2 regions of the Brenneria rubrifaciens genome follow, and region 2 is predicted to be linked to the other one. Evidence: predicted binding sites of a transcription regulator. Region 2 holds the regulator's gene; the other holds the start of a gene.
What was found. The regulator CRP, encoded in region 2, controls carbon source genes, mostly activating them, when cyclic AMP is high. The targets are predictions, from matches to a motif close to ATGTGANNNNNNTCACAT.
Positions count from the first base shown of each region.

Region 1: the regulator CRP is predicted to act here: its motif matches at 14,135-14,152, upstream of ompW (outer membrane protein OmpW).

Region 1 is NZ_CP034035.1:1,930,240-1,946,216, forward strand. It holds gene EH207_RS08950 (YciN family protein) at 336-605, shown strand; gene sohB (protease SohB) at 662-1,708, opposite strand; gene EH207_RS08960 (YciK family oxidoreductase) at 2,113-2,874, shown strand; gene cobO (cob(I)yrinic acid a,c-diamide adenosyltransferase) at 2,893-3,483, shown strand; gene rluB (23S rRNA pseudouridine(2605) synthase RluB) at 3,543-4,427, opposite strand; gene EH207_RS08975 (L-threonylcarbamoyladenylate synthase) at 4,583-5,203, opposite strand; gene rnm (RNase RNM) at 5,351-6,238, opposite strand; Trp leader region at 6,508-6,612, shown strand; gene EH207_RS08985 (anthranilate synthase component 1) at 6,640-8,202, shown strand; gene EH207_RS08990 (glutamine amidotransferase-related protein) at 8,202-8,780, shown strand; gene trpD (anthranilate phosphoribosyltransferase) at 8,795-9,811, shown strand; gene trpCF (bifunctional indole-3-glycerol-phosphate synthase TrpC/phosphoribosylanthranilate isomerase TrpF) at 9,819-11,195, shown strand; gene trpB (tryptophan synthase subunit beta) at 11,239-12,432, shown strand; gene trpA (tryptophan synthase subunit alpha) at 12,432-13,238, shown strand; gene ompW (outer membrane protein OmpW) at 13,351-13,989, opposite strand; gene EH207_RS09020 (YkgJ family cysteine cluster protein) at 14,275-14,631, shown strand; gene EH207_RS09025 (YciC family protein) at 14,737-15,489, shown strand; gene EH207_RS09030 (septation protein A) at 15,685-15,977, shown strand, end outside.
Region 2 is NZ_CP034035.1:121,175-137,151, forward strand. It holds gene EH207_RS00500 (methyl-accepting chemotaxis protein) at 1-706, opposite strand, end outside; gene EH207_RS00505 (polysaccharide lyase) at 1,078-2,205, opposite strand; gene EH207_RS00510 (aminodeoxychorismate synthase component II) at 3,579-4,154, shown strand; gene argD (bifunctional acetylornithine/succinyldiaminopimelate transaminase) at 4,274-5,500, shown strand; gene crp (cAMP-activated global transcriptional regulator CRP) at 5,574-6,206, opposite strand; gene EH207_RS00525 (OsmC family protein) at 6,529-6,936, shown strand; gene EH207_RS00530 (phosphoribulokinase) at 7,005-7,874, opposite strand; gene EH207_RS00535 (YheU family protein) at 7,981-8,217, opposite strand; gene EH207_RS00540 (LysE family translocator) at 8,489-9,091, shown strand; gene EH207_RS00545 (ABC transporter ATP-binding protein) at 9,296-11,203, opposite strand; gene kefG (glutathione-regulated potassium-efflux system ancillary protein KefG) at 11,334-11,888, shown strand; gene kefB (glutathione-regulated potassium-efflux system protein KefB) at 11,888-13,696, shown strand; gene EH207_RS00560 (YheV family putative zinc ribbon protein) at 13,720-13,914, shown strand; gene slyD (peptidylprolyl isomerase) at 14,054-14,620, shown strand; gene EH207_RS00570 (SlyX family protein) at 14,696-14,914, opposite strand; gene fkpA (FKBP-type peptidyl-prolyl cis-trans isomerase) at 15,183-15,977, shown strand, end outside.

The DNA of each region.
Region 1 (15,977 bases), 1.8 Mb from region 2:
CGGATTTATCCTGCGCGGGTAAGTTTTTTTTCAACGCGGCACCTGCAACCCTCTATTTTATCAGAACAAAAATATTGTCTGTTACCGCATTAAATCTGCGCAGACCGTCGTGGCGTAAAGAAATTATTCCACTGGCGACACAAAATCCCACACTCTACCTGATAAATAACGCCACGCAACCTAATTAGCATGGAAACGGCGTTTTAGCCAATTCTTGGTTAACGCGATCGGCAAGCAAGTCACTAAAATTCGGTACATTTGCGATCGCATCGTTCCGCGCAGTACAATCTTTTCCTCACCAGAAACATCATCTGTGAACCAGGAGTTAAGAACAAATGTCCAATGAATCTCTGGTACGAGAAGCAAAATCGCCGATCGCCCGTCACGCACTGCTGGCCGAAGCCAATGGCATTATTCATAATCACGACGATTATTTGCACGGCATGGTCGCTGAAAGCGTAGAGTCTAAAAATAACGTACTAATTTTTCGCGGCGAATTTTTTCTTGATGCCAATGGGTTACCCACGCTGAAAACCACGGCCGTTTTCAATATGTTTAAACATCTGACACAGGTGCTGTCAGAAAAATATTATCTGATCGATTAAAAAACAGATCGCCCGCGAATTATCGCGGGCGATCTGTTTTATGCGCGCTACCACGCTTAGAGCAGTGGTTTATTTCCGCGTTGCCACCAGCGTAGCATCAATCGCTCCACCGCATCCCCCGCGCTGCCGGTCAGTCGATCAAGCAGGCGTTTACGCCGCGTGTAACGGACGCAGAGAACCTCATGATTTTCCATTTCGGCAATCAGCAGATCATCACTGGTGCCAATAGCGTCAACCAGCCCAAGATCTTTAGCCTGAGAACCAAACCAGTGCTCGCCGGTTGCGACGGAATCAATATCCAGCGAAGGGCGCATCGCCTGTACAAATTGCTTGAATAGCCCATGCGTGATGTTCAGATCCTCGCGGAATTTTTCCCGCCCGGCTTCCGTATTCTCACCAAACAAAGTTAATGTGCGTTTGAACTCACCTGCGGTATGCAATTCGACGTCAATATCCTTGTTCTTCAGCAAGCGATTGAAGTTAGGAATTTGAGCCACCACGCCAATCGACCCCACGATGGCAAACGGCGCGGCGACAATGCGATCAGCCACACAAGCCATCATATAGCCGCCGCTGGCGGCCACCTTGTCAACGGCGACCGTCAGGCGCACCCCACCCTGACGCAAGCGTTGCAACTGCGACGCGGCCAGCCCGTATCCATGTACCACGCCGCCCGGACTTTCCAGACGCAGCAACACTTCGTCCTGCGGTTTCGCCACGGCCAGCACAGCAGAAATCTCTTCACGCAGCGAGCTTACCTCGCCGGCATCCATGCTGCCGTTAAAATCCAGCACATACAGACGCGGCTTCACATTTTTCTCTTCACCGCGTTTCGCACGCTGTTTATCCTGCCGTGCCAACGCTTTTTCTTTCTTTTTTTCTTGCCGGGATAACCGCTTACGTTCAGCGTCACTCATACAGACGCTTTGAATTTCCCGCTGCATATCACGATACTGTTCGCCCAGATCAATCACCTGCAACTCACCTTTGCGCCGGCGCTTGCGCTGTGACAAACCGACAGCAAAAATCACTACCGCGCCAATCGCCACCACGATGGTAAGCGCTTTGACCAGAAATAAACCATACTGAAAAAGGAATTCCACAAATAGCGTCCTCATTAACTGAGTGTTGAATATGATGTTGATTATTCTAACCAACGACGCCGTCAGCGCCGTATGCTACCCCCTAACCTAGCTGATGGCGTGCCATATGGCGATGTTATTTATACTGCTGCTTTACTTACCGCTGCTTTTTAGCGCAGCCGCGGTAAAAAAAGCCAGGCGTGTTTTTCTATGTCGCTTGCGAAGGTGCGCCATAAGATATGGCGCCGCTCTCATTGAAAACACGCGTTATTTAAGGCATAACTCCTCCATTCTCATCCCGATTGGATGTCTTTTCAGCCGGATACCCAGGCAATACAGCGAGGACATAGCGCCCAGTCGAGGTGTCCGGCAGGTCTGTTATCTGAAACGCGGCAGCAGCGCCGCCGCGGTAAGAGGAATTCCCCGTGTACTACCAGCCTCAAAACGACTTGCTGCAACAACGCATCATCCTGGTGACCGGTGCGGGCGACGGCATCGGCCGTGAAGCCGCCCTCACCTATGCCCGATTTGGCGCCCGTCTTATCCTGCTTGGCCGCACTGAAAGCAAACTTCAGGCGGTGAAACAGCAAATCACGCAGGAGCAAGGGACGGAAACGCGTATCATTGTTTGTGACATGCTAACCGCCCGTTCCGAGCGTTTTTTCCAGATTGCGGGCGAACTGGCTCAGGTGATCCCCCATCTGGATGGCGTACTGCACAACGCCGGATTACTCGGGGACGTTGTGCCGATGGCGAAACAGTCCGTCGAAACCTGGCATCGGGTTATGCAGGTCAATGTCAATGCGACCTTTATGCTGACGCAGGCTTTGCTCCCGCTGCTGCTGAAATCCCCCAGCGCGTCGCTGGTTTTCACCAGTTCTAGCGTGGGGCGACAGGGCCGGGCTGGTTGGGGCGCTTACTCCGTTTCCAAATTTGCGACCGAGGGTATGATGCAGGTGCTTGCCGAAGAGTATCGCCATACACCCTTACGGGTGAACTGCATCAATCCCGGCGGTACGCGCACCGCCATGCGCGCTTCCGCTTTCCCGCAAGAAAACCCGGACAAACTGAAAACCCCGGCGGATATCATGCCGCTATACCTTTATTTAATGGGTGATGACAGCCGCCGGAAAACCGGCATATGCTTTGACGCGCAACCGGGCAGAAAAGCGGGCCCGGCCAAATAAACCAGACGAGATTACCTCATGAGCGACGAACGTCACCAACAGCGCCAGCAACGCATTAAAGAACGCGTCGATGCCCGTGTTGCTGCGGCCAATGAAATACGCGGTATTTTGATCATCTTTACCGGGAATGGCAAAGGGAAAACCACTGCCGCCTTCGGTACGGTGACACGCGCCGTCGGACATGATTTGCGCGCAGGCGTTATTCAGTTTATCAAAGGCGAATGGCCAAACGGCGAGAAAAATCTGCTGCAAAAACACGGCGTGGAATTTCAGGTTATGGCCACCGGCTTTACCTGGGAAACCCAGAATCGCCAGACCGATACCGATGCGGCATTACAAGTCTGGCAGCATGGCAAACGAATGCTCGCCGATCCACAATTGGATCTGGTGGTACTGGATGAGCTGACTTACATGATCAGCTATGGTTATCTGCAACTGGATGAGGTGGTTGACGCGCTCAACCATCGCCCTGACGGCCAAACGGTGATTATCACCGGACGCGGCTGCCACCGGGATTTACTGGAGATGGCCGATACGGTAACCGAAATGCGTCCGGTCAAACATGCGTTTGAAGCGGGGATCAAGGCACAGCAAGGGATCGATTGGTAAACACGCCGTCAGGTGTGATCCCTGACTCCACAGGGATCACACCCAATTACGGATGGAAGTTACCTGCTACGCTTTGGTTTTGGTGACGATCGTCTGGCGGGCGCCGACGAAATCTGGCTGTGACGTTTTACCGCGCGCCGAATTTGATTCGCTTTAACCCGACGACGTTCCCGCTCGACAGGCAGTTTGGTCACGGTTTCTGGCGGCAGTTGCACCAGTTCGCGCAGGTAGTTGAGATCGTTCAGCGCCATTTCCGTCCAACCGCCCCGCGGCAGACCTTTAGGCAATTGAATATCGCCGTAACGTACGCGGATCAGGCGGCTGACTTGAACGCCGACCGCTTCCCACAGGCGGCGAACCTCACGGTTACGCCCTTCTGTCAGCGTCACGTTATACCACTGGTTAAGTCCTTCGCCGCCTTGATAGCGAATAGTACGAAATGACGCTGGGCCATCCTCCAACTGCACGCCTTTGCTGAGCTGTTTGATCTTTTCATCATTGATTTCGCCGAAGACGCGCACCGCATATTCACGTTCAACTTCATGGCTGGGATGCATCAGGCGATTGGCCAGTTCTCCATCGGTGGTAAACAGCAATAACCCCGAGGTGTTGACGTCAAGACGGCCTACCGCCACCCAGCGGGAACCGTGGATTTTCGGTAACCGGTCAAAGACGGTAGGACGACCATCCGGGTCGCTGCGCGTACACAGTTCTCCCTCCGGTTTGTAATAAATAAGCACGCGGCACACCGTTTCTTCGGTTTCTTTAACGGAAATCACATGACCGTCAATACGGATTTTGGTGGCTTTAGTCACGGTGACACGATCACCCAACGTGGCAATTTTGCCATCGACGCTAACGCGCCCTGCCTGAATGATACCTTCAATTTCACGACGCGAACCGTGACCTGCGCGCGCCAGTACTTTTTGTAGCTTTTCGCTCATTGAGCAACCTCTGAGTGCCGCCTTCCCAGGCGTCGGGGGGAGTCATAACTCGCTGTTAAAATTCAACGAATGACGGAAAATAATCAATTACAGGAAAAAACGCTCGCGAGATTATACAGAGATTCGCGTCATTTGTATGCCGATTCAACCAACGGCTACCGAAATGGTGTCACATCCCCGGTGCCTTCACGAATGATCTGCGGCGACGATTCGGTTAAATCGATAACCGTGGTGGGCTGCTGTCCCAGAAAACCGCCGTGAATAATCAAATCCACCTGTTTGCCCAGCATTTCCTGAATCGCTTCTGGATCGGATTCGGCAAAATCATTGCCCGGTAACATCAGCATGGTGGACATTAGCGGCTCATTCAGCACCGCCAGCAACGACAGCGCGATGGGGTTGGACGGCACGCGCAGACCAATCGTCTTGCGCTTTTCGTTCATCAGGCGGCGCGGAACCACTTTGGTCGCTTTAAGAATAAAAGTGTAGTTGCCCGGCGTATTGTTTTTAATCAGGCGAAACGCGGCATTATCGACATAGGCATAGGTCGATAGTTCAGACAGATCGCGACACATCAGCGTGAAATTGTGGTTGCTATCCAGCGAGCGAATACGGCAGATACGCTCCATCGCACTCTTGTCGCCCAGCATGCACCCCAGTGCATAACCGGAATCGGTGGGATAAACGATGACGCCGCTTTTATGCAGAAAATCCACGGATTGCGCAATCAACCGCGGTTGTGGATTCTGCGGATGGATATAAAAAAACTGACTCATGAAACTACCTCGTGCTTCTGAAATGCCGGTGTACGCCTTCAGCGCTCCGCGTAATCGGACTTAATCGCGGATCGTGATAATTTAGATCGTTGTTACTTTAAGGCACGTTTATTTCAACACGCTATTCGCGTGAAGATGCCGGGCCAGCTAGTTGGATAGCGCCGGGTGTTGCCAGACGGGGTCGACATTGGCAGGCAGCCACAAATTCCGCCCCAATTCAATCCAGGCGCAAGGCTGATGAAAATCGGACCCTTGCGACCCCATCAGGTGAAAATCTCTGGCATAGCGCGCCAGTTGCGTTCGCTCATCGGGCGCCTGCTGGCATTGCGCCATTTCCATCGCCTGCCCGCCGTCACCGGCAAACTCGGTTAACAGGCGTTTCAGCCATTTGGCCGTTAAATCGTAACGCCCTGGATGAGCCAGTACCGAAACGCCACCAGATTGATGAATGACATCAATCGCTTGCTTTATTGTACACCACTGGGGCGGAACGTAACCGGTTTTCCCCCTCGCCAGATATTTCCTGAATACCTGGTTAATATTCTGCGCCACGCCAATCTCTACCAGATAACGGGCAAAATGCGCGCGGGTGATCTGACCGCCCGTGGCCAGGCGACTCGCCCCGGCCAGCGCATCGTAAACGCGGGCTTTTTCGAGCCGGATAGCGATTTGCTCGGCCCGATCCTGCCGGGACTGCGCCTGTAGTTGCAACAGCGAACACAAGGCTGGGTGTTCGATATCCATGCCCAATCCCACGATATGAATTTCATGATTTTCCCACTGCGTGGAAATCTCCACGCCAGAAATCAGTCTGAGCGGCAAGCCCTGCTGCTCAACCGCACGCCGTGCTTCCGCCACTCCGCCGGTGGTATCGTGATCGGTGATAGCCAGTACGTTCACGCGCCTTTCCACCGCTCGGGCGACCAGTTCGGCAGGCGTTAATAGACCATCCGATGCGGTGGTATGGCTATGCAGATCGTAGAGTGGAAATGACGACAATATTGATTGATATTCTTCCGGCACAACGCTATCCATGACTGGCAATGTACGTTCGTCACCCGTTTAAGCAGGCGTAAAACGTTGGCAACAAAGCGGCATGATGCCATTAACCCACCCAAAAGGGTAAATAAGATTCGTTTCCCCACCGCTTGGTGCGGCGTTAACCGGACCACTTTCAGGTCCGATTAAATAATCTTATTCCAGTTGTTGACTTTTGCTACGCGGACTAGTTAACTAGTACACAAGTTCGGCACACCGATAGTGAGAAGATGATAATGGCGATGCAGATGCAACAAATGACGAAACGTGGTTGGTGGCGCTCTTCCCTGTCGCGGGTGGAGTAATCACGCATAGCTGTTATTACAACATGCAGATATTCTCAGGCCCGCTTACCCAGCGGGCTTTTCTTTTGGACAAAATAATAGGGACAGCAATAAATGCCAACAACAAAACCAAAACTTGAACTGCTGCGCGCTGAGGCCGTCTACCGCAGCGATCCAAGCGCGATCTTCCATCAACTGTGCGGCGCCAGGCCGTCGACGCTGCTGCTGGAATCCGCAGAAATTGACAGCAAAGAAAATCTACAAAGCCTGCTGATCGTCGATAGCGCACTGCGTATCACCGCACTGGGCCCGCAGGTTTCCGTACAGGCGCTGACGGCAAACGGCGCGGGCCTGCTCCCCTTGCTGGACGCCGCGCTGCCAGCCGAGGTCATCAACGAACTTCGTCCGAATGGGCGCGAACTGACATTCCCCGAGGCGGATACGCTTCAGGATGAAGATGCCCGCCTGCGTTCACTGTCCGTCTTTGACGCTTTGCGGCAAATTCTGACGCTGGTGGACAGCCCGAAAGATGAGCGTGAAGCCATGTTTCTCGGCGGACTGTTCGCTTATGACTTGGTCGCCGGCTTTGAATCACTGCCGGCGTTGAGTCAGCAACAACGCTGCCCGGATTTCTGCTTCTATCTGGCGGAAACATTATTGATTCTCGACCATCAAAAACAGGTCACCAAACTGCAAGCCAGCTTGTTTACGCCGGATAACGCCGAGCGGCAGCGGCTGCAACACCGTTTGCAACAGTTGCAGCAGCAGTTGACTCAACCGGCACCCGCGCTGCCGCGCCAATCAATCGAAAGTATGGCGCTAAACTGCAATCAGAGCGATGAAGCCTTTGGTGAAGTGGTCAGCCAGATGCAACAGGCTATTCGCCTTGGCGAGATTTTCCAGGTGGTGCCTTCGCGCCGCTTCTCTCTGCCCTGCCCCTCGCCGTTGGTGGCCTACCAGACGCTGAAAGACAATAATCCCAGTCCGTATATGTTTTTCATGCAGGATCAGGATTTCACGCTATTCGGCGCCTCGCCGGAAAGCTCATTGAAATACGATGCGGACAGCCGGCAGATCGAAATTTACCCGATTGCCGGCACACGCCCCCGCGGTCGCCGAGCGGATGGCGCGTTGGATCGCGATCTCGACAGCCGTATCGAACTGGAAATGCGCACCGATCATAAAGAGTTGGCGGAACACCTGATGCTGGTTGATCTGGCGCGCAACGATCTGGCGCGAATCTGCGAGCCAGGCAGCCGTTATGTCGCCGACCTGACCAAAGTCGACCGCTATTCTTTCGTCATGCATCTGGTTTCCCGCGTGGTCGGTCGGCTACGGGAAGATTTGGACGTGCTGCACGCCTACCGCGCCTGCATGAACATGGGAACGCTGAGCGGCGCGCCGAAAGTCCGCGCCATGCAGCTTATCGCCGAGAGCGAGAAAAGCCGCCGCGGCAGCTATGGCGGCGCGGTGGGGTATTTCACGGCGCATGGCGATCTCGATACCTGTATCGTTATCCGATCCGCCTATGTTGAAGATGGCATCGCCACGGTTCAGGCGGGCGCCGGGGTCGTTCTGGACTCGGATCCACAGGCGGAAGCCGATGAAACCCGTAATAAGGCCCGGGCGGTACTGCGGGCCATTGCCAGCGCGCACAATGCAAAGGAGATGTTCTGATGGCCGATATCCTACTACTCGATAATATTGACTCATTCACCTACAATCTGGTGGATCAGTTGCGCGCAAGCCAACACAACGTGGTGATTTACCGTAACCGGATACCTGCCGATGTGATTATTCAGCACTTGCAGCACATGGAAAACCCCGTCCTGGTGCTTTCCCCCGGCCCCGGCACCCCGGCGGCTGCCGGCTGTATGCCGCAGTTGCTGCAGCATCTGCGCGGCAAATTACCGATTATCGGCATCTGTCTCGGTCATCAGGCCATCGTTGAAGCCTACGGCGGTCATGTCGGTCAAGCGGGCGAAATCCTGCATGGCAAAGCTTCCGCTATCGAACATGATGGTTCCGGCATGTTTAACGGCCTGCCATCTCCCCTGCCGGTCGCCCGTTATCACTCGCTGGTTGGCAGCAAGATCCCCGCCACGCTAACCGTCAACGCCCGCTTTAACGACATGGTCATGGCCGTGCGCAATGATGCGGACCGCGTTTGCGGTTTCCAATTTCACCCTGAATCAATTTTAACCACCCACGGCGCGCGTCTGCTCGAACAAACGCTGGACTGGGCTTTGGCTTAAGGAAAGATGCGATCATGCAAAATACATGTCCATTACAAGATACATTGGAAAAATTATACCGGGCTGAAACCCTCAGCCGCCAGGAAAGCCAGGATCTGTTTACCGCCATCATTCACGGTGAACTGGAGGCCGGCCAACTGGCGGCGGCGCTCATCAGTATGAAAGTTCGGGGCGAACACCCGGATGAAATCGCAGGCGCGGCGGCGGCGTTGCTGGCCGATGCCCAGCCGTTCCCCCGCCCGGATTATTTGTTTGCCGACATCGTCGGCACCGGTGGCGATGGCACCAACAGCATTAATATTTCCACCGCCAGCGCTTTTGTCGCAGCCAGTTGCGGACTGAAGGTCGCCAAACACGGCAATCGCAGCGTATCCAGCCGTTCAGGGTCATCCGACCTGCTGGCGGCGTTCGGCATTAAACTTGACATGCCGGCGCAGACCGCGCGTCAGGCGCTGGATGATTTGGGTGTCTGTTTTCTGTTCGCCCCGCAGTATCACCTGGGGTTCCGCCATGCGGCGCCAGTGCGCCAGCAGTTGAAAACCCGCACGGTGTTTAACGTGCTGGGCCCCCTGGTCAATCCGGCCCGGCCTCCGCTGGCGCTGATTGGGGTTTATCGCCCGGAACTGATTCGGCCCATCGCGGAAACGCTGCGTATGCTGGGCTATCGACGCGCCGCCGTGGTTCACGGCGGGGGGATGGATGAAGTCGCCGTCCATGCGCCCACGCAGGTTGCCGAGCTGAATAACGGCCAGATTGAAACTTACCAACTGACGCACAAGGATTTCGGTTTGGATAGTTATCCGCTATCGTCATTGCAGGGCGGAACGCCTGAAGAGAACCGTGATATTCTGACATCTCTGCTACAAGGTAAAGGCGAGCGCGCGCATGGCGCCGCCGTTGCCGCCAACGTCGCACTATTAATGCGGTTGTTCGGACAAGAGGATCTGCGTCAGAATGCGCAACAGGCATTAGAAGTCATGCAGAGCGGACAAGCTTATCAGCGTGTTATCGACCTGTCCGCCAGAGGATAAAGCAGCCATGCAGGAAACGCTTCTGAGTAAAACGATTCTGGGTAAAATCGTGCGTGATAAAGCCTTATGGGTTGAAGCGCGTCAGCAAAAACAGCCGCTGTCTACCTTTCAACACGAGATCGTGCCAAGTCAGCGTGATTTTTATCGGGCGCTGCAACAGAGTAAACCGGCGTTTATTCTGGAGTGCAAAAAAGCCTCGCCGTCAAAGGGATTGATCCGTGAGGATTTCGACCCCGGCGCCATCGCACAGGTTTATCAGGACTATGCCTCGGCCATTTCCGTGCTGACCGATGAGAAATACTTTCAGGGGGATTTCGCGTTTCTGCCGCAGGTCAGCGCAGCGGTGCCGCAACCGGTACTGTGCAAAGATTTCATCATTTCACCCTATCAGATTTTTCTGGCGCGCTACTATCAGGCGGATGCGATCCTGCTGATGCTATCGGTGCTTGATGATGCGCAGTATCGACAGTTGTCCGACATCGCCCACAGTCTGAAATTGGGCATCTTGACCGAAGTCAGCAATGAAGAAGAATTACAGCGGGCGATCAAGTTGGAAGCCCGTGTGGTGGGGATCAACAACCGCGATTTGCGCGATTTGTCTATCGATCTCAATCGTACCCGGACGCTGGCGCCGCGCCTGCCTTCTGGCGTGACCGTTATCAGCGAGTCAGGCATTAATCGTTATGGGCAAATCCGCGAGTTGAGCCGGTTTGCCAATGGTTTCCTGATTGGCAGCTCGTTAATGGCCGAACCCGATCTGACTCTGGCGGTGCGCCGCGTCATTTTGGGTGAAAACAAAGTCTGTGGACTCACCCGTCCAGAAGACGCGCTGGCGGCTTATCGTAGCGGTGCGCTGTACGGCGGTCTGATTTTTGTGGACGCCTCTCCACGCCGTATTGATCCGGCACAGGCGGAAACCGTGATCGCAGGGGCTCCGCTTCGCTATGTTGGCGTGTTCCGCGATGCGCCCGTTGACGAGATTGCCAACATCGCCGGACAACTTGGATTAGCGGCCGTTCAGCTACACGGGCAGGAAAGCCAACAAACCATCTCACAACTTCGTCAGCGGTTGCCCGCGTCTTGCCAAATCTGGAAGGCGTTGAGTATTAAAGGGGCGTTTCCCCCTCTCGACCAGTTGCATGTCGATCGCTATTTACTGGACAACGCTCAGGGCGGCAGCGGTCAAGCGTTTGACTGGTCAGTGCTTGAGGGGCATTCACTGGACAATGTCATGCTGGCCGGCGGTTTGAATCCCGAAAACTGTACGCGAGCGGCGCAACTCGGCGCAATGGGGCTGGATTTTAATTCTGGCGTGGAAAGTCAGCCCGGGCAGAAAGATCCCAATAAAATTTCGGCGGTGTTTAAGGCGCTGCGCACGGTATAAACCCGCAACACCGCTCACGGTTAAACGAATAAAAGACAGGAATATTATGACGTTACTTAATCCTTACTTTGGTGAATTCGGCGGACGGTATGTTCCGCAGATCCTCATCCCGGCACTGCGCCAACTGGAGGAAGCCTTTGTCAGCGCTCAGCAAGATCCTGATTTCCAAGCTGAATTTCTCGACCTGCTGAAGAATTATGCGGGGCGTCCAACGGCATTGACCTTATGTAAAAATCTGACGGTCGGCTCGCGCACCAAACTATACCTGAAACGAGAGGATCTGTTGCACGGCGGCGCGCACAAAACCAACCAGGTTCTCGGTCAGGCGCTGTTGGCCAAACGGATGGGAAAAAGCGAAATCATCGCCGAAACCGGCGCCGGTCAGCATGGTGTCGCCACCGCGCTGGCCTGCGCCCTGCTGGGGCTGAAATGTCGCGTCTACATGGGCGCCAAAGACGTTGAACGCCAATCGCCGAACGTTTTCCGCATGCGCTTGATGGGGGCGGAAGTGATCCCCGTACACAGCGGCTCTTCCACCCTGAAAGACGCCTGCAACGAAGCGCTGCGCGATTGGTCCGGCAGCTACGAAAATGCGCATTATCTGCTGGGCACCGCGGCTGGGCCACATCCCTACCCGACGATTGTACGCGAGTTCCAGCGCATGATCGGTGAAGAAACCAAAGCCCAGATGCTGGAAAAAGAAGGCCGCCTGCCGGATGCGGTTCTGGCGTGCGTGGGGGGCGGCTCCAACGCCATCGGCATGTTTGCCGACTTCATTGATGAAACCGCAGTTCGCCTGATTGGTGTCGAACCGGCCGGGCTGGGCATAGAGACGGGACAGCACGGCGCACCGTTGAAACATGGCCGCGTGGGTATCTACTTTGGTATGAAATCGCCCATGATGCAAACCACTGACGGGCAGATTGAAGAATCCTACTCCTTGTCCGCCGGTCTGGATTTCCCTTCCGTCGGGCCGCAGCACGCTTACCTGAACAGTATTGGCCGCGCGGATTACGTTTCGATCACCGATGACGAAGCGCTGGACGCTTTCAAAGCGCTTTCCCGTCACGAAGGGATTATTCCGGCGCTGGAGTCATCCCACGCGCTGGCCTACGCGCTCAAGATGATCAAGGAAGATCCGAAGAAAGCGCAAATACTGGTGGTCAACCTGTCTGGCCGCGGTGACAAAGACATATTTACCGTTCACGATATTCTGAAAGACCGGGGAGAAATTTAATGGCGCGCTACCAACATCTATTCAAACGCCTGGCTGATAAAAAAGAAGGCGCCTTTGTCCCCTTTGTCACGCTTGGCGACCCCTCTCCCGAGCAATCATTGAAGATTGTCGATACGTTGATTGCCGCCGGCGCTGATGCGTTGGAACTGGGCGTCCCGTTTTCGGACCCGCTGGCGGACGGCCCAACCATTCAGGATGCTACACTCCGCGCGTTTGCAGCCGGTGTAACGCCCGGCCACTGTTTTGAAATGCTGGCGGCTATCCGGCAGAAATACCCGGATGTGCCTATTGGCCTGCTGATGTACGCCAATCTGGTGTTCAGTAACGGTATTGACGCGTTCTATCAACGCTGCGCGGACGTTGGCGTTGATTCCGTTCTGGTTGCCGATGTCCCGGTGGAAGAGTCCTCCCCTTTCCGCGCGGCGGCTCAACGTCACGGTATCGCGCCGATCTTTATCTGCCCGCCTAACGCCGATGACGATCTGCTGCGCGAAGTTGCCTCGTACGGACGGGGCTATACCTATCTGTTGTCCCGCGCAGGGGTTACCGGTACGGAAAAGCGCGCTCAATTGCCACTGCATCACCTTGTGGCCAAATTGCGCGAGTATCATGCCGCGCCTCCCCTTCAGGGATTCGGGATTTCTGAACCATCACAGGTGCGTGAATCACTCTCGACAGGTGCGGCAGGCGCCATTTCCGGCTCCGCCATTGTGCGAATCATTGAAAAATATCAGCATCAGCCCGTTGAAATGCTGAGTCAGTTGCACACGTTTGTCAGCGAGATGAAAGCCGCGACGCGTTCGTAAGTCGAAAGCATTAAAAAACGGCGGATTTTTAACCGCCGTTTTTTTTTATCGCACCATAAATAATGATGATGGCAGCAACTAAAAAAACAGGCATGTTGCCATTTCATTAAGATCAGAACCGATACCCAACACCGAACATAAATACCCACGGGTCCAAACGGGTGCTTACGATTTGCTGCTCGCTCCCGGCTTTGAATTTCACATCCGTATCAATATCCATCCACCAGAGAGACATATTCAGCAACCAGTTTTCATCCAGGTCATAATCCAGCCCCGCCTGAGCAGCCAGCCCCCAAGAATTTTTCAGGCTCAGATCGCTCAAGCCCGCATTTTTACCTCTTTGATTGAATTTTTCATCATAAAACATGGTGTAGTTCACCCCGACCCCAAGATAAGGACGAAGCTTGTCTGCTTTTTCACCGAAGTAATACTGTGCGACCAGCGACGGCGGCAAGTGACTGACTTCCGCAATAGTGCCCCCCACGCTGTCTAACCCGACCTTATGGGTGAAGGGCGTGGCGGCCAGCAGCTCTACACCGATGTTGTCGGTGACCATATAACTAAATGTTAAACCTAACTGCGTGTTGTTATCGACCTTGAACGAACCCAGGCTACCCATCACGTTATCAGACCCTTCCACCGGGCGAACCGTTGCTGTTCCGCCACGAACAATGAAATCACCCGCTTGGTGTGCCTGTACGAATGATGGCACCAATGCCGCTGCCAGTAATAAGAAAGACGCCTTTTTCATTATCCACTCCCTTTATATGGTTTAAAAATGCGAGCGAAATATACCTCTCCGCAGGCATTCTTGTTTTAAGCCAGATCACATCTTTCAAAGGTTTTTTGCAAAAAACAATACACATCAATTATCGATAAGCCATTAAAAAAGAAAGAATTGATCCACATCAAAAACCGACATAAACCCATTAAATGCGCTTCAGGCAAATGACACTGCCTATAATCCCGTTTAAGGGGTAAATTTTTACTCTTTCTAATAGGATTCAATACCGGTCAACAGCGGTGGTAAAACCAAATGAGTGATAACATCTGCATGCACTGCGGCGCCTGTTGCGCTTATTTCAGGGTGTCTTTTTACTGGGCCGAAGCCAACGATGGCGGAGGTTCTGTCCCTGTGCTGCTCACCGAACCGCTTTCCCCTTTTCTACGCTGCATGGCGGGAACCAATAGCAAACAACCTCGTTGCACGGCATTAGAAGGAGATATTGGCGAATCCGTCCGGTGTTCCATTTACACTCATCGCCCTTCGCCTTGTCGTGAGTTCATGCAGTCCGGGGACAATGGCCAGCGCAACGAGGCTTGCGATCGTGCGCGGATGCATTACGGATTACCGCCATTGACGGCGACGTCTGAAATTCAAACCAAAGAGTGACAATTAAATGACTCTGTCACCGGGCGGACGGGGTGCCACAGGATAGCGTAACAGGGTACAATCAGCGGCTAAAACCGATTGATCATTTTTCCTCAAGGAGTTTGCATGCCTATCACGGCTAACACTTTGTACCGTGACACAATGAATTTTACACGCAATCAGTTCATCAGCATTCTACTGATGGCGCTGCTGACCGCGTTCATTACTGTCATCATGAATCATGCTATGTCCCCAGGTAATGAAGATCTACAGATCCTACAAAATACAAGCAGCGACCTGTCTTCCTCTGTGGAACTGGGGATGATGGATTTAATCCAGCAAATGACGCCGGAACAACAGCGCGTACTGCTGAAAATGTCGGCAGCGGGCACATTCTCAGCCCTAATCGGTAACGCCTTGCTTACCGGCGGTATTCTGATGTTGATTCAGATGGTGTCCGCAGGGGACCGCACCAGCGCATTACGCGCCATTGGCGCTTCCGCGCCGGTTTTACCCCGGCTGTTCCTGTTGATTCTTCTCTGCACGCTGCTGATTCAGCTCGGTATGTTGTTTTTAGTCATCCCCGGCGTCCTGCTGGCCGTCGCCCTGAGCTTATCGCCGGTGATTGCCGTAACGGAGAAGCGCGGCGTATTCAGTGCTGTTAAAATCAGCGCCAGGCTTGCCTACAGTAACTTTAAAGTCACCGCGCCGGCGGTGATCTTTTGGCTATTGACCAAAATTGCCATTTTGCTGTTGGTAACCAAACTGCACATGCTGTCTCCCACCGTAACGGCCGTGATCTTGAATGGTCTGAGCAATCTGGTTTCCGCGGTTTTGCTGATCTACCTGTTCCGTCTTTATATGCTGCTGCGTTCTTGATATAACGGCGTGCCGCACACTTTGCGGCACGCTTTTCCCCTTTGCCGCCCATGGCGGCAGAAAGTGCCCAATCGTAATTTTCTGCAAATTATTACGATATCTCGGGAACAGTGCACCACAATAAAGGATAATGTCTTGGTTATCAGATGGCCTTCTGGTCATCACCAATTAATTGTTAAGTGACGGATTGACATAATGAAGCAGCTTCTTGATTTTCTTCCACTGGTCGTTTTTTTTGTTGTTTACAAACTGTACGACATCTATATCGCCTCCGGCGCCCTGATCGCGGCTACCGCGTTGGCGCTGGTCGTAACCTGGTTTGTGTACCGGAAAGTAGAAAAAATGATGCTGGCCACTTTTGTAATGGTCGCTATTTTCGGAACGTTGACCCTGGTATTTCATAACGATCAGTTCATTAAATGGAAGGTCACCATTATTTATGCCATGTTTGCTATCGCGCTGTTGGTGAGTCAGTTCGTCATGAAGAA
Region 2 (15,977 bases):
GGCCGACAGAAAGGATATGAAGATGCTGTTGGATCAGGTTGAGCGGATGAATGACAAATTTCGCCAGGTAGCGATCCGTTAATAGGACGATGATCGAACCGGCCACCAGCGCGGCGACCAGCATCTTCTGACACATGCTCACCCAGTTGTTAATGCGCTCCTGGGCTTCGGCCTTCAATCGTTCGATCACGCCGTTATATTGATCGATGACGGTGGTGAAGTTTCTGCGCTGATCGCGGTATTCACGACTGGAAATCTGCAAAAACGTCTCCATGCGATCCGCTTTTAAGGCGTCGTACATCGGCACAATGGACTGGCTGAATAACTGATAAGAACTGTTGTAAATGTTATCGATGATGGCCTGATCGATATTGGCGTGGTCGGTGGTTTTGAACGCTTCCAGACCAGCTTTGAGGCTGGCGATTTCAGCCGCGGCGTTCCGCATCTCCTCATCAAACGCGGGAGCGTTGTTTTGCTGCCGGGCTTCAACCGCGCGATCCAGCGCGCTTTTGGCGCGGTAATACTGCCCGCTGGCGCCGTTGATAATATCGCCGTTATTTTGCTGAACGCTGGTCAGGTTAAGCTCCGAAGTGAGTTGGTTTAAGGAATATAAGGCGAATGCGGAGACGCCGCCCCATAGCAAGGAAAACAGAACGAGGATAAGAACCATCATGGTTCTGATTTTGGTGTTGCGAATAAAATTCATGATGCTAGCCCTGGTGACACTATGATTTTATGATCTCTGATGAAGAGATCTCTAGTTTGAGCCTCCCTGCGCGTGAGCCGGCAGGGAAGTTGCGGGCTGTTGGTACTCCATAAATAGAGCATGTGGTGCAAAGCATGTTATCGGCATGTTACATATGGGCTTGAGCACTTTTTGCTAATTTATGGACAAAATTTTACAGGAAATCTGGGCGGTAGAGATTGTGGTTGCTTTATTTCGCCCATCCTATAGCGATGGGGGAGTAATCGTTTTTATTTCCAGGTTTGAAAAACTTCATAAAAAATAAGCGAGATCCGAAGATCTCGCTCAAGCGTGGCCGCGATTCCTTTCGCGACGATGGATTGCCTGGGGTTTTAATCACAGTCGGAAGGTGTCAATACCGCCAGATTTTTACCTACGCCGGCGTAATCCGCCAGTTTATCCTTCACGCACTGTGCCGTTACTGGCGAATAGCTGTAAGGGATGGAAGGGAAGGTGCCTGTGCTTTTCCAATCCTCGGCGTTCACGTAAGATTTGGAATCCTTATTCCAGGTAATGTTGTAAGTCGTAAAATCAGCCGGTTCCATAATGTTGTTGTTACGCAATTCCCAGGTGCCGAACTCAGAACCATCGTAACGCGACGTCACCGGGTTTTTCGCGTTTTCAAACCAATTGCTCTCAATCAGTGCAATGCCTTTCTTACGCACGTTAAGACCGGAACTGGTGATGCCGGTATACAGATTGTTGTAGGCGTGAACCTTGCCGCCGCGCTGTAACGGAACACGCGCATTCACATTGCTGTAGATGTTGTGATGGTAAGTCAGGTCACGATTGATGGTATCTTTGGCGCCAAGACCGCTCAGGCCAACTTTCTTGAAGTCGTGAATGTAATTGTAGGAAACCGTCACATTGGTTGACCCTTTTTTGATATCCACAGCGGATTCAAAGGTGGTATCGCTGTCAGGCGTCCCCTTGCATTCATAATTTTTGGCAAAAATTTCGTTGTGATCTATCCAGACGTTCGGCGAGTCATCAACGCGAAAGGCGTCGCCGTCCTCCGGGCCGCCAGGGATATAGCCAATACGCATATTGCGAATCACAACATCCGCGGATTTGATGAGCCAGAAACCGAAGTTTGCTGAAGAACCATTGGTGCCGATAATGGTAAGACCTTTGGTGAACTCTCTGATCTCCACGCCGCGTACCGGTTTTTTCCACTGTCCGCAGATATCGTCCTCAGCGGCTTTGATCAGCGAGTCTTCATTACCATCATAAGTTATGACCAGCGGATAGGCGCCTCCCTTTACTTTTTTGCCAGCAGAATTGAGCTTCGCCTCTGCAATAATATCGATAATATCCTGCATTGAGTGAGCGGTCTTTTTAACGGCGCCGGAGATGTCGCCGCCGTCTGTTGTTGCATAACCCCCGGTATCTGCCGCAATCGCCGACTGGCAAGCTAAAAATAATAGTCCAGCGGCTGCGGAAGGCAGTAAATATTTCATGATGATTATCTCCTTGGTATAACTATCGTTGGCATTTATCGTTCCACATGCCAGATGTAATTGTCACAGGATGTTTCAACAAAAATAAAATATAAGTTTGTTGATTCGCCCACCTCAGTGTTACCACAAATATAGAACAATACAACAGATGTTATATTAAATATATCTTTCAACGTATATTTAAAAATATGCTGGTGTTCTATTTAGAAATTGGTTTCTTATAAATTTATTATTTATCAGTATATTAGTTTTATTTCATCGGGAGTGAATCGTACGGTTTCCAGTTATTTCTGTTTTTTTATGGGGTTAATTTTTCTGGAATAACACGTGTGATGAACATCAGATTATTTTTTGATTAATAAAGTTGCTCCGTGTGAGTTAATTAATCTCTGTTGGGATATATAATTTTATTAAAACAAATTAGAAGAGAATAATTTTGTATTATTTCCCTTTTGCTACTGCAAATGGATGGTATTCAATGGGTAATACAGATGAAAAGGTAAGAAATAGGGCTGGCGAACGAGTCGTCTTCATGCCGGCATCCTGTGTTATCAGTCGCCAACTCCGAAAGCAATTGATGAAGGTGCATCCGGGGGTTATCCATTGGGGAGGTCGCCCTTTGCTGATGATGGCGGCTAAAGTTGAGAACCGTGATTTTCCTCTCATGAGCCGGGCACCTGGCCCCATTCCGGCAACGTACCGTTTAAGCTGATAATAGCGTTACAACTATGAGAAGTGGGCTGTACGAAATAGCCTCCCGGCTTTCGCCACGCCATCGATACCGCTTCTCGGCATCCAATCTCTTGTATTAGTGACTTTGGCAGACGACGCATACATTACAGGCTTGGTTTGTACCGTGATAATGACGGGGGGTCTTTGTAAGCGCGTTAAACATAGCTTTTCATTTTTTTCGCTGCTGACAGGACATTGACCGACGTTCTCATCACCCAGGAAGGCGTTGCGAAATCTGGTTAGAATGCACAAACTGACCCGCGGATCATTTCTCCTGTCCGGGAGACGCGCGCTTTTTTCGCCAGGGGAGTCAGAAGAGCAAGGGCTGGATGGTTGGTCATGCTGCGGACTTGATGGCGGGGCTTTTGTTTCTGATGAGCGGCGCTACTTTCACCGCCTTGTGCGGCTTGGCTCCAATCTTGATAAGCTGTCGGGGGGGAAGGAGGCGTGTTGAGAACTTGGTGATTGATACCTTCCGTAAAAGTTAATGGAATATGCGCAATCAATTTACCCCAAGAAAGCCTGGTGTCATTGTAGGCACCGCGACGGAGTAGTTATTGCTCACCAGGTATGCGCGCCTGCACGCAGGATGGTGGTCCATTTTTATTTTAATCATTAAATATCAAATAGATAATATAATTATGTTGCTAATCATCGATAACTACGACTCCTTTACTTACAACCTGTATCAGTATTTCTGTGAGCTGGGCGCAGAGGTTCTGGTCAAGCGTAACGATGAGTTGCAATTGGCGGATATTGAACGGCTTGCGCCAGAGAGACTGGTGATTTCCCCCGGCCCTTGTACCCCGGATGATGCCGGTATTTCACTGGCGGCGATCCGCCATTTTGCGGATAAATTGCCTGTTCTGGGGGTCTGTCTTGGTCATCAGGCGCTGGGACAGGCATTTGGCGCGCGTGTTGTGCGTGCCCGACAGGTCATGCATGGCAAAACCTCTGTCATCACCCATAACAGTACGGGAATTTTTTACGGTTTATCCCAGCCGCTGACGGTGACGCGCTACCACTCGTTGGTGCTTGAAGCGGATGCTTTACCTGACTGCTTTGAGGTGACCGCCTGGAGTGAGTGCAAGGGCGAACGTGATGAAATCATGGGAATCCGGCATCGTTCGCTGCCGTTGGAGGGGGTACAGTTTCACCCTGAAAGCATACTTAGCCAGCAAGGACATCAGCTTTTGGATAATTTTCTTAAAATCTAGTCGGATAGAAAGTCATTGCTTGGCAAAGGGGATTAAACATTGCCCTTAATTGATTTTTTATGCATATTTACTGACTATATTTTCATACGGAACGATGAAATATCAGAGCGGGGCAGCAAATGACTACAGAGAACAAAACAGTAACAAGGGAAACTCACGATAAAGTAATTCTGCCGGTTTATGCACCAGCGCAGTTTGTGCCGGTAAAAGGTAAGGGAAGCCGGGTGTGGGATCAGCAAGGGCGAGAATATATTGATTTCTCAGGCGGTATTGCCGTTACCGCGCTGGGGCATTGCCATCCCGCTCTGGTCGCCGCGTTGAAACAGCAAGGAGAACAACTCTGGCACACCAGCAATGTTTTTACTAATGAGCCGGCGTTGCGTCTGGCCAGCAAGCTGATTAACGCGACCTTTGCCGATCGGGTGTTCTTTGTCAACTCCGGGGCGGAGGCCAACGAAGCGGCGTTTAAACTGGCGCGCCACTACGCGATTGAACGCCACAGCCCGTACAAGACTAAAATCATCGCGTTTTATAATGCGTTCCATGGAAGAACGTTGTTCACCGTCTCGGTTGGCGGCCAGGCAAAATATGCTGACGGTTTTGGCCCGAAGCCTGCGGATATCGTTCATGTGCCTTTTAACGATCTGGACGCGGTTAGAGCGGTAATGGATGATCACACCTGTGCGGTGGTTCTGGAACCCGTGCAGGGAGAGGGCGGAATTATGCCGGCGACGCCAGCGTTTCTGCAGGGCGTGCGTGAGTTATGCGATCGGCATAACGCGCTGCTGGTGTTTGACGAGGTCCAAAGTGGAATGGGCAGAACGGGAAAACTGTTTACTTATATGCATTACGGTATTACGCCAGATATTCTGACCACGGCGAAAGCGTTGGGGGGCGGTTTCCCGATCAGTGCGATGCTGACAACCGAGGAAATTGCCTCGGTGATGACGGTTGGCGTACACGGTACGACCTATGGCGGTAACCCGCTGGCTTGCGCAGTGGCGGAAGCCGCGCTGGACACCATTAATACGCCGGAAGTGTTGTCTGGTGTGGCGGATCGTCACGAACGGTTTGTCAATGAACTGGAAAAAATTAACCAGCGGCATGGCATTTTCGAACAGATTCGCGGCATGGGCCTATTGCTGGGCGCCGAGCTGACCCCGGAGTGGCATGGCCGGGCGCGTAACTTCCTGGCCGCCGCCGCTGAGCAAGGCGTTATGGTGCTGATAGCCGGTCCGAATGTGATTCGTTTTGTGCCCTCCCTGGTGATTGAAACGGAAGATATCGAGCAGGGAATGGCTAAATTCGCTAAAGCCGTCGAGCAGGTGGTTAACGCCGCAGATTAATGCGCTATTGCCATGAAACAGTTAAAAAAGCGTGAGGTTGGCTTCACGCTTTTTTTGTAGGGTAAGGTAAGACTTAACGAGTGCCGTAAACGACGATCGTTTTGCCATGTGCGGAGATCAGGTTCTGGTCTTCTAGCATTTTAAGAATGCGGCCCACGGTTTCACGTGAACAGCCAACAATTTGTCCGATTTCCTGGCGGGTAATTTTTATTTGCATGCCATCCGGGTGGGTCATGGCATCAGGTTGTTTCGCCAGATTTAGCAGCGTTTGAGCAATACGGCCTGTGACATCAAGAAAAGCCAGGTTGCCGACTTTTTCCGAGGTTACCTGTAGACGGCTTGCCATTTGCGCGGACAGACGCATGAGAATATCTGGATTGACCTGTATTAGTTGCCGGAATTTCTTGTAAGAAATTTCAGCGACTTCACAAGCCGTTTTTGCCCGTACCCAGGCGCTGCGCTCCTGTCCTTCCTCAAACAGGCCAAGCTCGCCGATAAAATCTCCCTGATTGAGATAAGAGAGAATCATTTCTTTGCCTTCTTCATCTTTGATTAGCACTGCGACAGAGCCTTTCACGATGTAGTAAAGCGTTTCTGCTTTTTCACCCTGGTGAATAAGCGTGCTCTTCGATGGATACTTATGGATATGGCAATGAGAAAGGAACCATTCGAGAGTGGGGTCTGTTTGCGGTTTGCCGAGAACCATTCGCTATTATCCTCTGTTGTAATTCACTGCGCAAATCACAGGGCTCAGAGTTCCCTGTACGGCGTGTTAACTGCGACTGCTAAAAAATCAAATTTCGTGTGGGCAGAATGACGTCAGGGAATATACTGGAATTTACTATCTGGCGACGCCATCACCTTCCTTGTATCTGTGTTTGCCCGGAACAGGCAGATGCTACTTTTGTTTTTAACACAGCTTGAGGGAAGTGTCTTGTATTGTCTCGCTTCAGCATGAGAAAGCGCCGGGTATGGCGTTTTTTGTATAGTAACAATATAAATTTTCAAAAATTTTTTAGGGAGACGCTATGCATGCACGGGTGAAATGGATTGAAGGCTTAACGTTTCTTGGCGAGTCCGCCTCAGGACATCAGGTTATGATGGACGGCAATGCGGGTGACAAGGCGCCAAGCCCTATGGAAATGCTGCTGATATCGGTTGGCGGTTGCAGCGCGATCGATGTTGTGTCGATTTTGCAAAAAGGACGTCACGATGTCGCCGATTGTGAAGTGAAATTGACTTCGGAACGGAGAGTGCAAGCGCCTCGTCTGTTTACTCATATCAATTTGCATTTCATCGTGACGGGGAAAGGGCTGACCGATCAGGCGGTAGAGCGCGCGGTGGTATTGTCTGCTGAAAAGTATTGCTCTGTGGCGCTGATGTTGGGGGAAGTTGTTCAGGTTACGCACAGTCATGAAGTCCGGGATTCAGCCTAACCGCGCCTTCCTGACATCGTCGCCATCACAGCGACACGACGCGCCTGATAGGGCGTGATGCTGTGATGCTATTCGATCTTTTTCCCTTCCAGCAGGCGTTGTACCAGCGGCGTCATAATCAGCTCCATCGCCAAACCCATTTTTCCACCGGGAACAACCAGCGTGTTGATATGAGAAATAAACGAGCCTTGCAACATGGCGAGCAGATAAGGGTAATCAATATTGTCCAGCCCCTGAAAATGTATCACCACGAAGCTCTCATCCAGTGAAGGAATGGATTTCGCTGCGAACGGGTTGGACGTATCCACGGTGGGGACGCGCTGGAAATTTAAGTGGGTGCGTGAAAATTGTGGCGTGATGTAAGTGATGTAGTCCTCCATCGAGCGAACGACTGAATCCATCACGGCTTCGCGTGAATGCCCGCGTTCATTGACATCACGAATCAATTTTTGAATCCACTCCAGATTGACGATAGGCACCACGCCGACCAGCAGATCGACGTGTTGAGCCACATTGTGTTGCTCGGTAACCACGCCGCCATGCAGACCTTCGTAAAACAGCACATCCGTGGGTGACGGCATGGGTTCCCAGGGGGTGAATGTACCGGGAACCTGATTGTAGGGAATCGCTTCATCATAGGTGTGAAGGTATTTGCGGGTTTTCCCTCGCCCATGCTGCCCATATTCAATGAACGACTGTTCCAGCAGGCTGAAATCATTGGCTTCGGGCCCAAAGTAGCTGATGTGCCGGCCAAGATCGCGCGCCTTGCGAATGGCCATATCCATTTCCGGGCGGGTGTAACGATGGAAGCTATCCCCTTCGAGCTGGGCAGCCCGCATTTTCAACTGCTGAAAAATTTTATGGAACGCCTGGCTGGTGGTGGTGGTTCCCGCGCCGCTGGAGCCGGTAACGGCTATAATTGGATGCTTATATGACATGTGAGGCTTTACTCCGTGATGGCGGCGCGACTTAGCATCGCCGTCGGTAATCGGGCGCCATCAAAAAAGGGAATAGATATGCACTGCTTTTAGCATATTTAGTCGTTCAATACGAGTGATGCTCACCGGCATTAAATTGGTCCCGGGGCATAATGTTGATGGTTTCATGTAATTCAGACCACACCAGTACGATTTCACCGGACGTCAGTTGCCGACGAATGTCAGCGACTTTTTGCGCTAATGTGCGTTCTTCCTCACCGTAATCGGTTCCCTCCCGCAGCACGAAAGATTCGATGAGATTGTTCAGCGTTTCAGGATCGAGTTGTTGCCAGGGAATAATCACGATTTTTTCCAAAATAGGGTACTGATAAAAGCGGGCGAAAAATGCGATACATCATGTCATGAAATCTTGTTATCCGATCTTGTGCGATCAATAGCATACTGCTAGCTTCGATACTGCCAGTTAATCACTCTTTTTTGATTTGTCAAAACCCTCATGCGTTGAGCCTGGGATGTGCGGAAAAGGGTGATTTGCTAAAATCGAGGCTGAAAAAGCACATGGCAATAGACGGTATCGACTCAACGCAGTCGGGCGAGGCGAGAGGCGCCACTTCATGGAACTGAGTTTATTTCTCTCAATGTTAGGTTTTCTCTGGGTTGCGGCCATTACGCCCGGACCAAATAACATGTTGCTGACCACGTCCGGCGCAAACTTTGGTTTTATGCGTTCTTTGTGGCTGATGGGCGGTATCATGCTGGGTATGCAAAGTATCTTGCTGCTGGTGGCGTTTGGCGTGGGCAGCCTGATTCTGCTCTATCCCTCGCTGCATTTTATCTTCAAAGTTTTCGGCAGTGCTTACCTGTTCTGGCTGGCGTGGAAAATTGCCACTGCCGCTTATGAGACGCTGGAAACTAATGCCGCGCCGTCCAGACCGATCCGGTTTTATCAGGGATGGCTACTGCAATTCTTGAATCCAAAAGCGTGGTTGATGGCTTTGGGGGCGGTTGCCAGCTTCAGTCTGGCAGGGGACGGCTATTCCCATTCGGTGGCGGCGATAAGCGTGGGAATCGTGCTGGTGAATCTGGCGTCGGGGGTGATTTGGCTGGGATTCGGTACGATGATAGGCCGCCTGCTGCGCAGTAAAAAAGCATGGGTTATCTTCAATGTTTCGATGGGCGTGCTGACCGCAGCGTGTGTGCTGCTGATTTGGCATTGATGAAATAGCTTGCCGCTTGCTATTCAGTTATCGCACTGCCGCCAGGCGAAGGCTGGGGAAGAACTGAAATAGCACGCAACCCCCAGAATGACGCAGGCGGCGAAGAGAACATCATAGGAAAGATGTTCGCCGAATGGTTGTATCGGTATATGCCAAGATGATGCGGAAGCATACAAGAGACTGGATCGCTGGGCTGAATGCCATTCAATCGCCTTGCATCATCCGCTCCAGTTGTTCCTGCGCGTCCAGCCAGGCCGATTCCGTTTCTTCCAGCGCGATTTTGACTTTTGTTTGTTGTTGCAGACAGTCGGTGAGTTCGGCTTTACGGCTGATGTCATAGAGATCGCTCTCCGCCAGCCGGGTTTCGAGCGAGGCCAGCGCGTCGCCCAGCTTTTCCATCTGCTGCTCAAGTTTGGTGATCTGCTTACGCAGCGGCTGCGTTTGCGTTCTCAGCTCTGCTTCCCGCCGCTTTTGTTCTTTTCTGGCCTGGGCGCTGTTGGCGGTGTTCTCTTTTGACGTCTCATCCGACGCATTATCCTGACGTTGCAGGCCGACCAGCCATTGCTGATAATCTTCCAGATCGCCATCGAAATGCTCGACCTGGCGATCGTGCACCAGATAAAGATCGTCGGTGGTGGAGCGGAGCAAGTGTCGATCGTGCGATACCACCACCAGCGCGCCTTCAAAATCGATCAGCGCTTCGGTCAGCGCCTGTCGCATATCCAGATCGAGGTGGTTGGTGGGTTCATCCAGCAGCAGCAGATTCGGGCGCTGCCAGACGATCAGGGCCAGAACCAGACGGGCTTTTTCGCCCCCGGAGAAACATTCGGTGACTTCGGTGACTTTATCCCCCTGAAACCCGAAACCACCGAGGTAATCACGCAACTGTTGTTCCGTTTCCCGTTCGGCCAGACGGACAAGATGCTGTAGCGGCGATTCATCCGCCCGCAGAAACTCCAACTGATGCTGGGCGAAATACCCCAGCCTGACCCCTTTGGCCAGGCCGATTTCGCCTTGTATGGGCGCGATCGTGCCCGCCAACAGCTTAATCAGCGTGGATTTACCCGCGCCATTATGCCCCAGCAAGCCTATACGTGAGCCGGGCACCAAATTGAGCTTAATCGACGCCAGAATCAGCTTGTCACCATAGCCTGCGCTGACTTTTTCCATTCGCAGCAGCGGGTTGGGCAAAGATTCCGGTGGGCGGAAACTGAAACGAAAAGGATTATCCACGTGCGCCGGGGCAATCATTTCCATCCGTTCCAGCATTTTTATCCGGCTTTGCGCCTGTTTAGCCTTGCTCGCTTTAGCGCGGAAACGGTCAATATAATGTTGCAAATGCGCGACTCTTTCCTGCTGGTGCTCATACAGCGATTGCTGCTGCGCCAGCCGGGTAGCCCGTTGACGTTCAAAAGAGGAGTAGTTGCCCGTGTATTCGTTCAGCACCTGCTGCTCGATATGTAGGATCTTATTGACGACGGGATCGAGGAAATCGCGGTCGTGAGAAATCAGCACCAACGTGCCCGGATAGCTTTTCAGCCATTTCTCCAGCCAGATGACCGCGTCCAGATCGAGGTGGTTGGTCGGTTCATCCAGCAGCAGCAAATCTGAACGGCAAATCAACGCCTGAGCCAGATTAAGACGCATGCGCCAGCCGCCGGAAAACGCGCTGACGGGCTGCTGTAGCTGATCCTGGGAGAAGCCTAGACCGTGCAGCAAACTTGAGGCTCTGGCCTGAATAGTCCAAGCTTGAATAGCATCCAGCTTGCCGTGCAACGTCGCAATGGCATGCCCGTCGTTCTCTTCGTTGGCGGTGTGCAGTTCGGCTTCCAAATGACGGTATTCGCGATCGCCATCAATGACGTAATTAAGCGCCGGTACATCCAGCGCGGGGGTTTCCTGATTTACCCACGCCAGCGCCCAGTTCTGAGGGAAGGTGACGCTGCCGTTGTCGGCGCTGATTTCACCTTTAAGTAACGATAACAACGTAGACTTGCCACAGCCGTTCTTACCGACCAACCCGACTTTCTGACCTGGATTAACCGTGGCTGTCGCGTTATCCAGTAAAACGCGCACGCCACGTCGAATTTGCAGCGAAGAGAAAACAATCATAAAGCGCCGTATGTTCAGAGTATGTTAAATTATTGACCTAATAACAGCACCCGTTGTGTCTGTTTTTTTAGTCGTTGCGCTGCATGGTAACGGAAAACGTCTACCGTGACGACGCTTTGGAGGGGAATAGATGTTGCAGCCACCGAGGATTTTGCTGCTGTATGCCCATCCGGAATCACAGGACTCGGTAGCGAACCGGGTTTTACTGCAACCGGCACAGCAGTTGGATAATGTCACCGTGCACGATCTTTACGCGCACTATCCTGATTTTTTTATTGATATTCATCATGAACAACAATTGCTGCGTGAACACGAGGTGGTTGTTTTTCAACATCCGCTTTATACCTACAGTTGTCCGGCCTTGTTGAAAGAATGGCTTGATCGGGTTTTGTCGCGCGGTTTCGCCAGCGGCATTGGCGGCAATGCGCTGGCGGGCAAATACTGGCGTTCGGTGATTACCACGGGAGAGCCTGAATATGTCTATCAGGCGGGGGGTGAGCGCCGTTTCTCCATCGTGGATCTGCTGCGTCCATTTGAGCTGACAGCGTCGATGTGCCGTATGCACTGGATGCAACCGATGATTGTTTACTGGGCGCGCCGTCTGCAACCTGATGTTTTGACAGGTTATGCCCAGGCTTACGGCGAATGGCTGGCAAGCCCTCTCGATAAAAAGGAGCGCAGATGATGGAGAGCTCTGCGCTACTGGCCGCCGGCGTGATGTTTTTATTTGTGGCGGTGGTCGCTGTACCAATTGCCGCACGATTGGGGATCGGCGCGGTATTGGGCTATTTGATCGCCGGAATAGCCATTGGCCCCTGGGGGTTGGGATTTATCCGCGATGTTGAGGCGATCCTGCATTTCTCCGAGCTTGGCGTGGTCTTTCTAATGTTTATCATTGGACTGGAGCTGAATCCGAAAAAATTGTGGACGCTGCGGCGTTCCATTTTCGGCGTGGGGGCCGCACAGGTCGGGCTGAGTACAGTGATACTGGGGGGCGCGCTCTACCTGACGGATTTCGCCTGGCAGTCGGCTTTGATCGGCGGCATCGGCCTTGCCATGTCATCCACGGCGATGGCGCTGCAACTGATGCGAGAAAAAGGCATGAACCGCAGCGAATCAGGCCAGCTTGGTTTTTCAGTACTGCTGTTTCAGGATTTGGCGGTGATTCCCGCACTGGCGCTAATTCCGATTTTGGCCGGGGTTCAGGGCGAGGTGGATGACTGGAATCAGGTGGTGCTGAAAGTCGCGGCTTTTGTGGGGATGTTGATTGGCGGCCGCTATCTGGTGCGTCCGCTATTCCGCTTCATTGCGGCATCCGGTGTGCGTGAGGTTTTTACCGCCGCTGCGCTGTTGCTGGTGCTGGGCTCAGCGCTCTTTATGGAAGCGCTGGGTTTTTCTATGGCGCTCGGCACCTTTATTGCCGGCGTATTGTTGGCGGAAAGCGAGTACCGCCATGAACTGGAAATCGCGATTGAGCCGTTCAAGGGACTGCTGCTGGGACTGTTCTTTATTTCCGTTGGGATGGCATTGAATCTGGGTATTCTCTATATCCACATTATCAAGGTACTGGTGGCGGTATTGGTGCTGGTCGCGGTTAAAGGCATGGTGCTGTATAGCTTGGCGCGGTATAACCGGATGCGTCGATCGGAGCGCTTACAGTTTGCGGGGGTTTTGAGCCAGGGCGGAGAGTTTGCATTTGTCCTGTTTTCGGCCGCCTCGACCTATAACGTCTTGAAAGGCGAACAACTGCCGTTGCTATTGGTAACGGTGACGATATCCATGATGACGACACCGCTGTTAATGCAGGCGATCGACCGTATTCTGACTCGGCGTTACAATCAACAGGACGTTTCCGACGAGCAGCCCTATGTTGCCGACGATGATCCGCAGGTCATTATTGTAGGATTCGGCCGCTTCGGACAGGTCATCGGCCGCTTGTTAATGGCGAACAAAATGCGGATTACGGTATTAGAGCGCGACATAAGCGCCGTTAGTCTGATGAGAAGCTATGGTTATAAAGTATACTATGGTGATGCGACTGAACTGGAGCTATTGCGTGCGGCGGGTGCGGCCAAGGCGCAGTCGATCGTCATTACCTGCAACGCGCCGGAAGATACGATGGCGGTTGTACATTTGTGCCAGCAACATTTTCCGCACCTGGAAATTCTAGCGCGGGCGCGCGGGCGTGTTGAGGCGCATGAGCTTTTGCAATCCGGCGTAAAACACTTTTCGCGTGAAACGTTTTCCAGTGCGCTGGAACTGGGGCGCAAGGCGCTGATGTCGCTGGGAATGCATCCTCATCAGGCATTTCGTGCTCAGCAGCATTTCCGGCGTCTGGATATGCGTATGCTGCGTGAACTGATGCCGCAACTGCATGGGGATGTTGCCCAAATATCCCGCGTCAAAGAGGCCCGCCGCGAGCTGGAGGATATTTTCCAGCGGGAAATGCAGCGTGAACGGCGTCGGCCTGAAGATTGGGATGAAGCGGAGTAAGCGGGAATAATAGGCCATGAATAATGCGTAAACGATTTATTGCCGGGGCCGTCTGCCCTAAATGTCAGGCGCAGGATACGCTGGCCATAGGGCGTGAAGGTGAAACCGACATTGTGACCTGCGTAAAATGCGGCTACCACCAAAGCCAGTCGGACATGCCGCCGGCAGTGCCGGAACGACCCGCTCAGGACATCATCGGCATTTTTCATCCCGATTGAGGCCGCGGTGGTTTTTAATGTTGGGCCGTCGCGTGTGACATTCAAAATCGTTCCTGACGATTTTTTATTCCGTGCGGTACATGAGGATTTTTTTCAGCTACAATTTGCGCCAGTTTGATTTCCAACGGTAGGAGATATCATGAAAGTAACAAAAGATCTGGTAGTCAGTCTGGCCTATCAGGTACGTACAGAAGAGGGTGTATTGGTTGATGAGTCTCCGGTGAGTGCGCCGTTGGACTATCTGCACGGTCACGGCTCGCTGATTACCGGTCTGGAAAATGCGTTGGAAGGCCGTACTGTGGGTGAGCGTTTTGATGTGAACATTGGTTCCAACGACGCTTACGGCAACTATGACGAAAATCTGGTTCAGCGTGTTCCTAAAGACGTCTTCATGGGCGTGGATGAGCTTCAGGTCGGTATGCGTTTCCTGGCTGAAACCGATCAAGGTCCGGTTCCGGTTGAGATCACGGAAGTGGAAGACGACCACGTCGTGGTTGACGGCAACCATATGCTGGCGGGGCAGAATCTGAGCTTCAATGTTGAAATTATCGCAATCCGCGAAGCAACGGAAGAAGAACTGGCTCACGGCCATGTTCATGGCGAGCATGATCATGAACATGGTGATGGCTGTTGCGGCGGCCACGATCATGATCACGAGCATGGCAAAGGTGGTTGCGGCGGACATGGCGGATGCGGTTGCCACTGATTGCCACCCTTTATGGAGAATCTCAGGTTGATGTGAATCGCCTGAGGTTTTTTTATACCCGTTTTAACGCCTGCATCAATAGTGCGGCGGCGCTGTTTCTTCAGACTGCGGGGCGACTAACGAGGTTTGCTGCGTCCGCAATCTTTCCGTTAATAGACGTATCTGCTCACGCAACCGACTAATTTCCCGTTCGTGCTGAATGACGGTTTGGTTCAGCTCTTCTATCGTTATTTCCTGAAAGGCCTGACGGCTTTCCAGAAGTTCAAGCCGTGCTTCAAGTAAAGACGGTGTCATGGTTTTTCCTCTATGCCTCTTCTTCTCCCGGAGTTTGTCAGAAAGTGGAAACTTCTGGTAGTAAAAACGGTCGGAGTAAAGCGTCTTACGTTATCTGGCGATTTTTACGGCGGGCTGCCGCCCGTGGCGTTAAAAACGTTCCAGACGATTTTTTATCAAAAGATTGTCGCGCGTGTCGTTGTGTTGTCTTCACGCGCACAGTTATAGTAGGCGCGAATTTATTTTTAATGATGGCTGGAGCGCATTGTTCCAGATGCTGGAGAAATGGATGAAATCACTGTTTAAAGTAACGCTGTTAGCAACGACGATGGCTCTGACTCTGAACGCAGGCCAGGCTTTCGCGGCAGAGGAGAAGAAGGCGTCTGAGAGTGCCACGACAGCCAAATTCGAGAATGATGAACAGGCTGCTGCTTATGCTTTAGGCGCATCTTTGGGACGTTACATGGATAACTCCTTGAAAGAGCAAGAAAAACTTGGCATCAAGCTGGATAAAGAACAACTGATTGCCGGTGTTCAGGATGCGTTTGCTGATAAGAGCAAACTGAACGACGAAGAGATTGAAAAAACGCTGCAAAGCTTTGAAGCCCGTGTGAAAGCCGCGGCAGAAACCAAAATGAAGCAGGATGCGAAAGACAACGCGGATAAAGGCACCAAGTATCGTGATACTTTCGCCAAAGAAAACGGCGTGAAGAAAACCGAATCCGGCCTGCTGTATCAGGTTGAGAAAGACGGCAGCGGCAGTGTGCCGAAAGATAGCGATACGGTTGTCGTTAACTACAAAGGCACGCTGGTTGATGGTAGAGAGTTTGACAACTCCTATAAGCGTGGCGAACCGTTATCTTTCCGTCTTGATGGCGTCATCCCTGGCTGGACTGAAGGGTTAAAACATGTCAAGAAAGGTGGGAAAATCAAACTGGTCATCCCTCCTGCACTGGCTTATGGTGAAACCGGCGTTCCGGGAATTCCTGCCAACTCAACGCTGGTCTTTGATGTTGAGTTGCTGGATATCAAATCTGAAGCCGATGTGAAAGCCGCTGATGGGGCAAAAAACGAAAAACCGGCT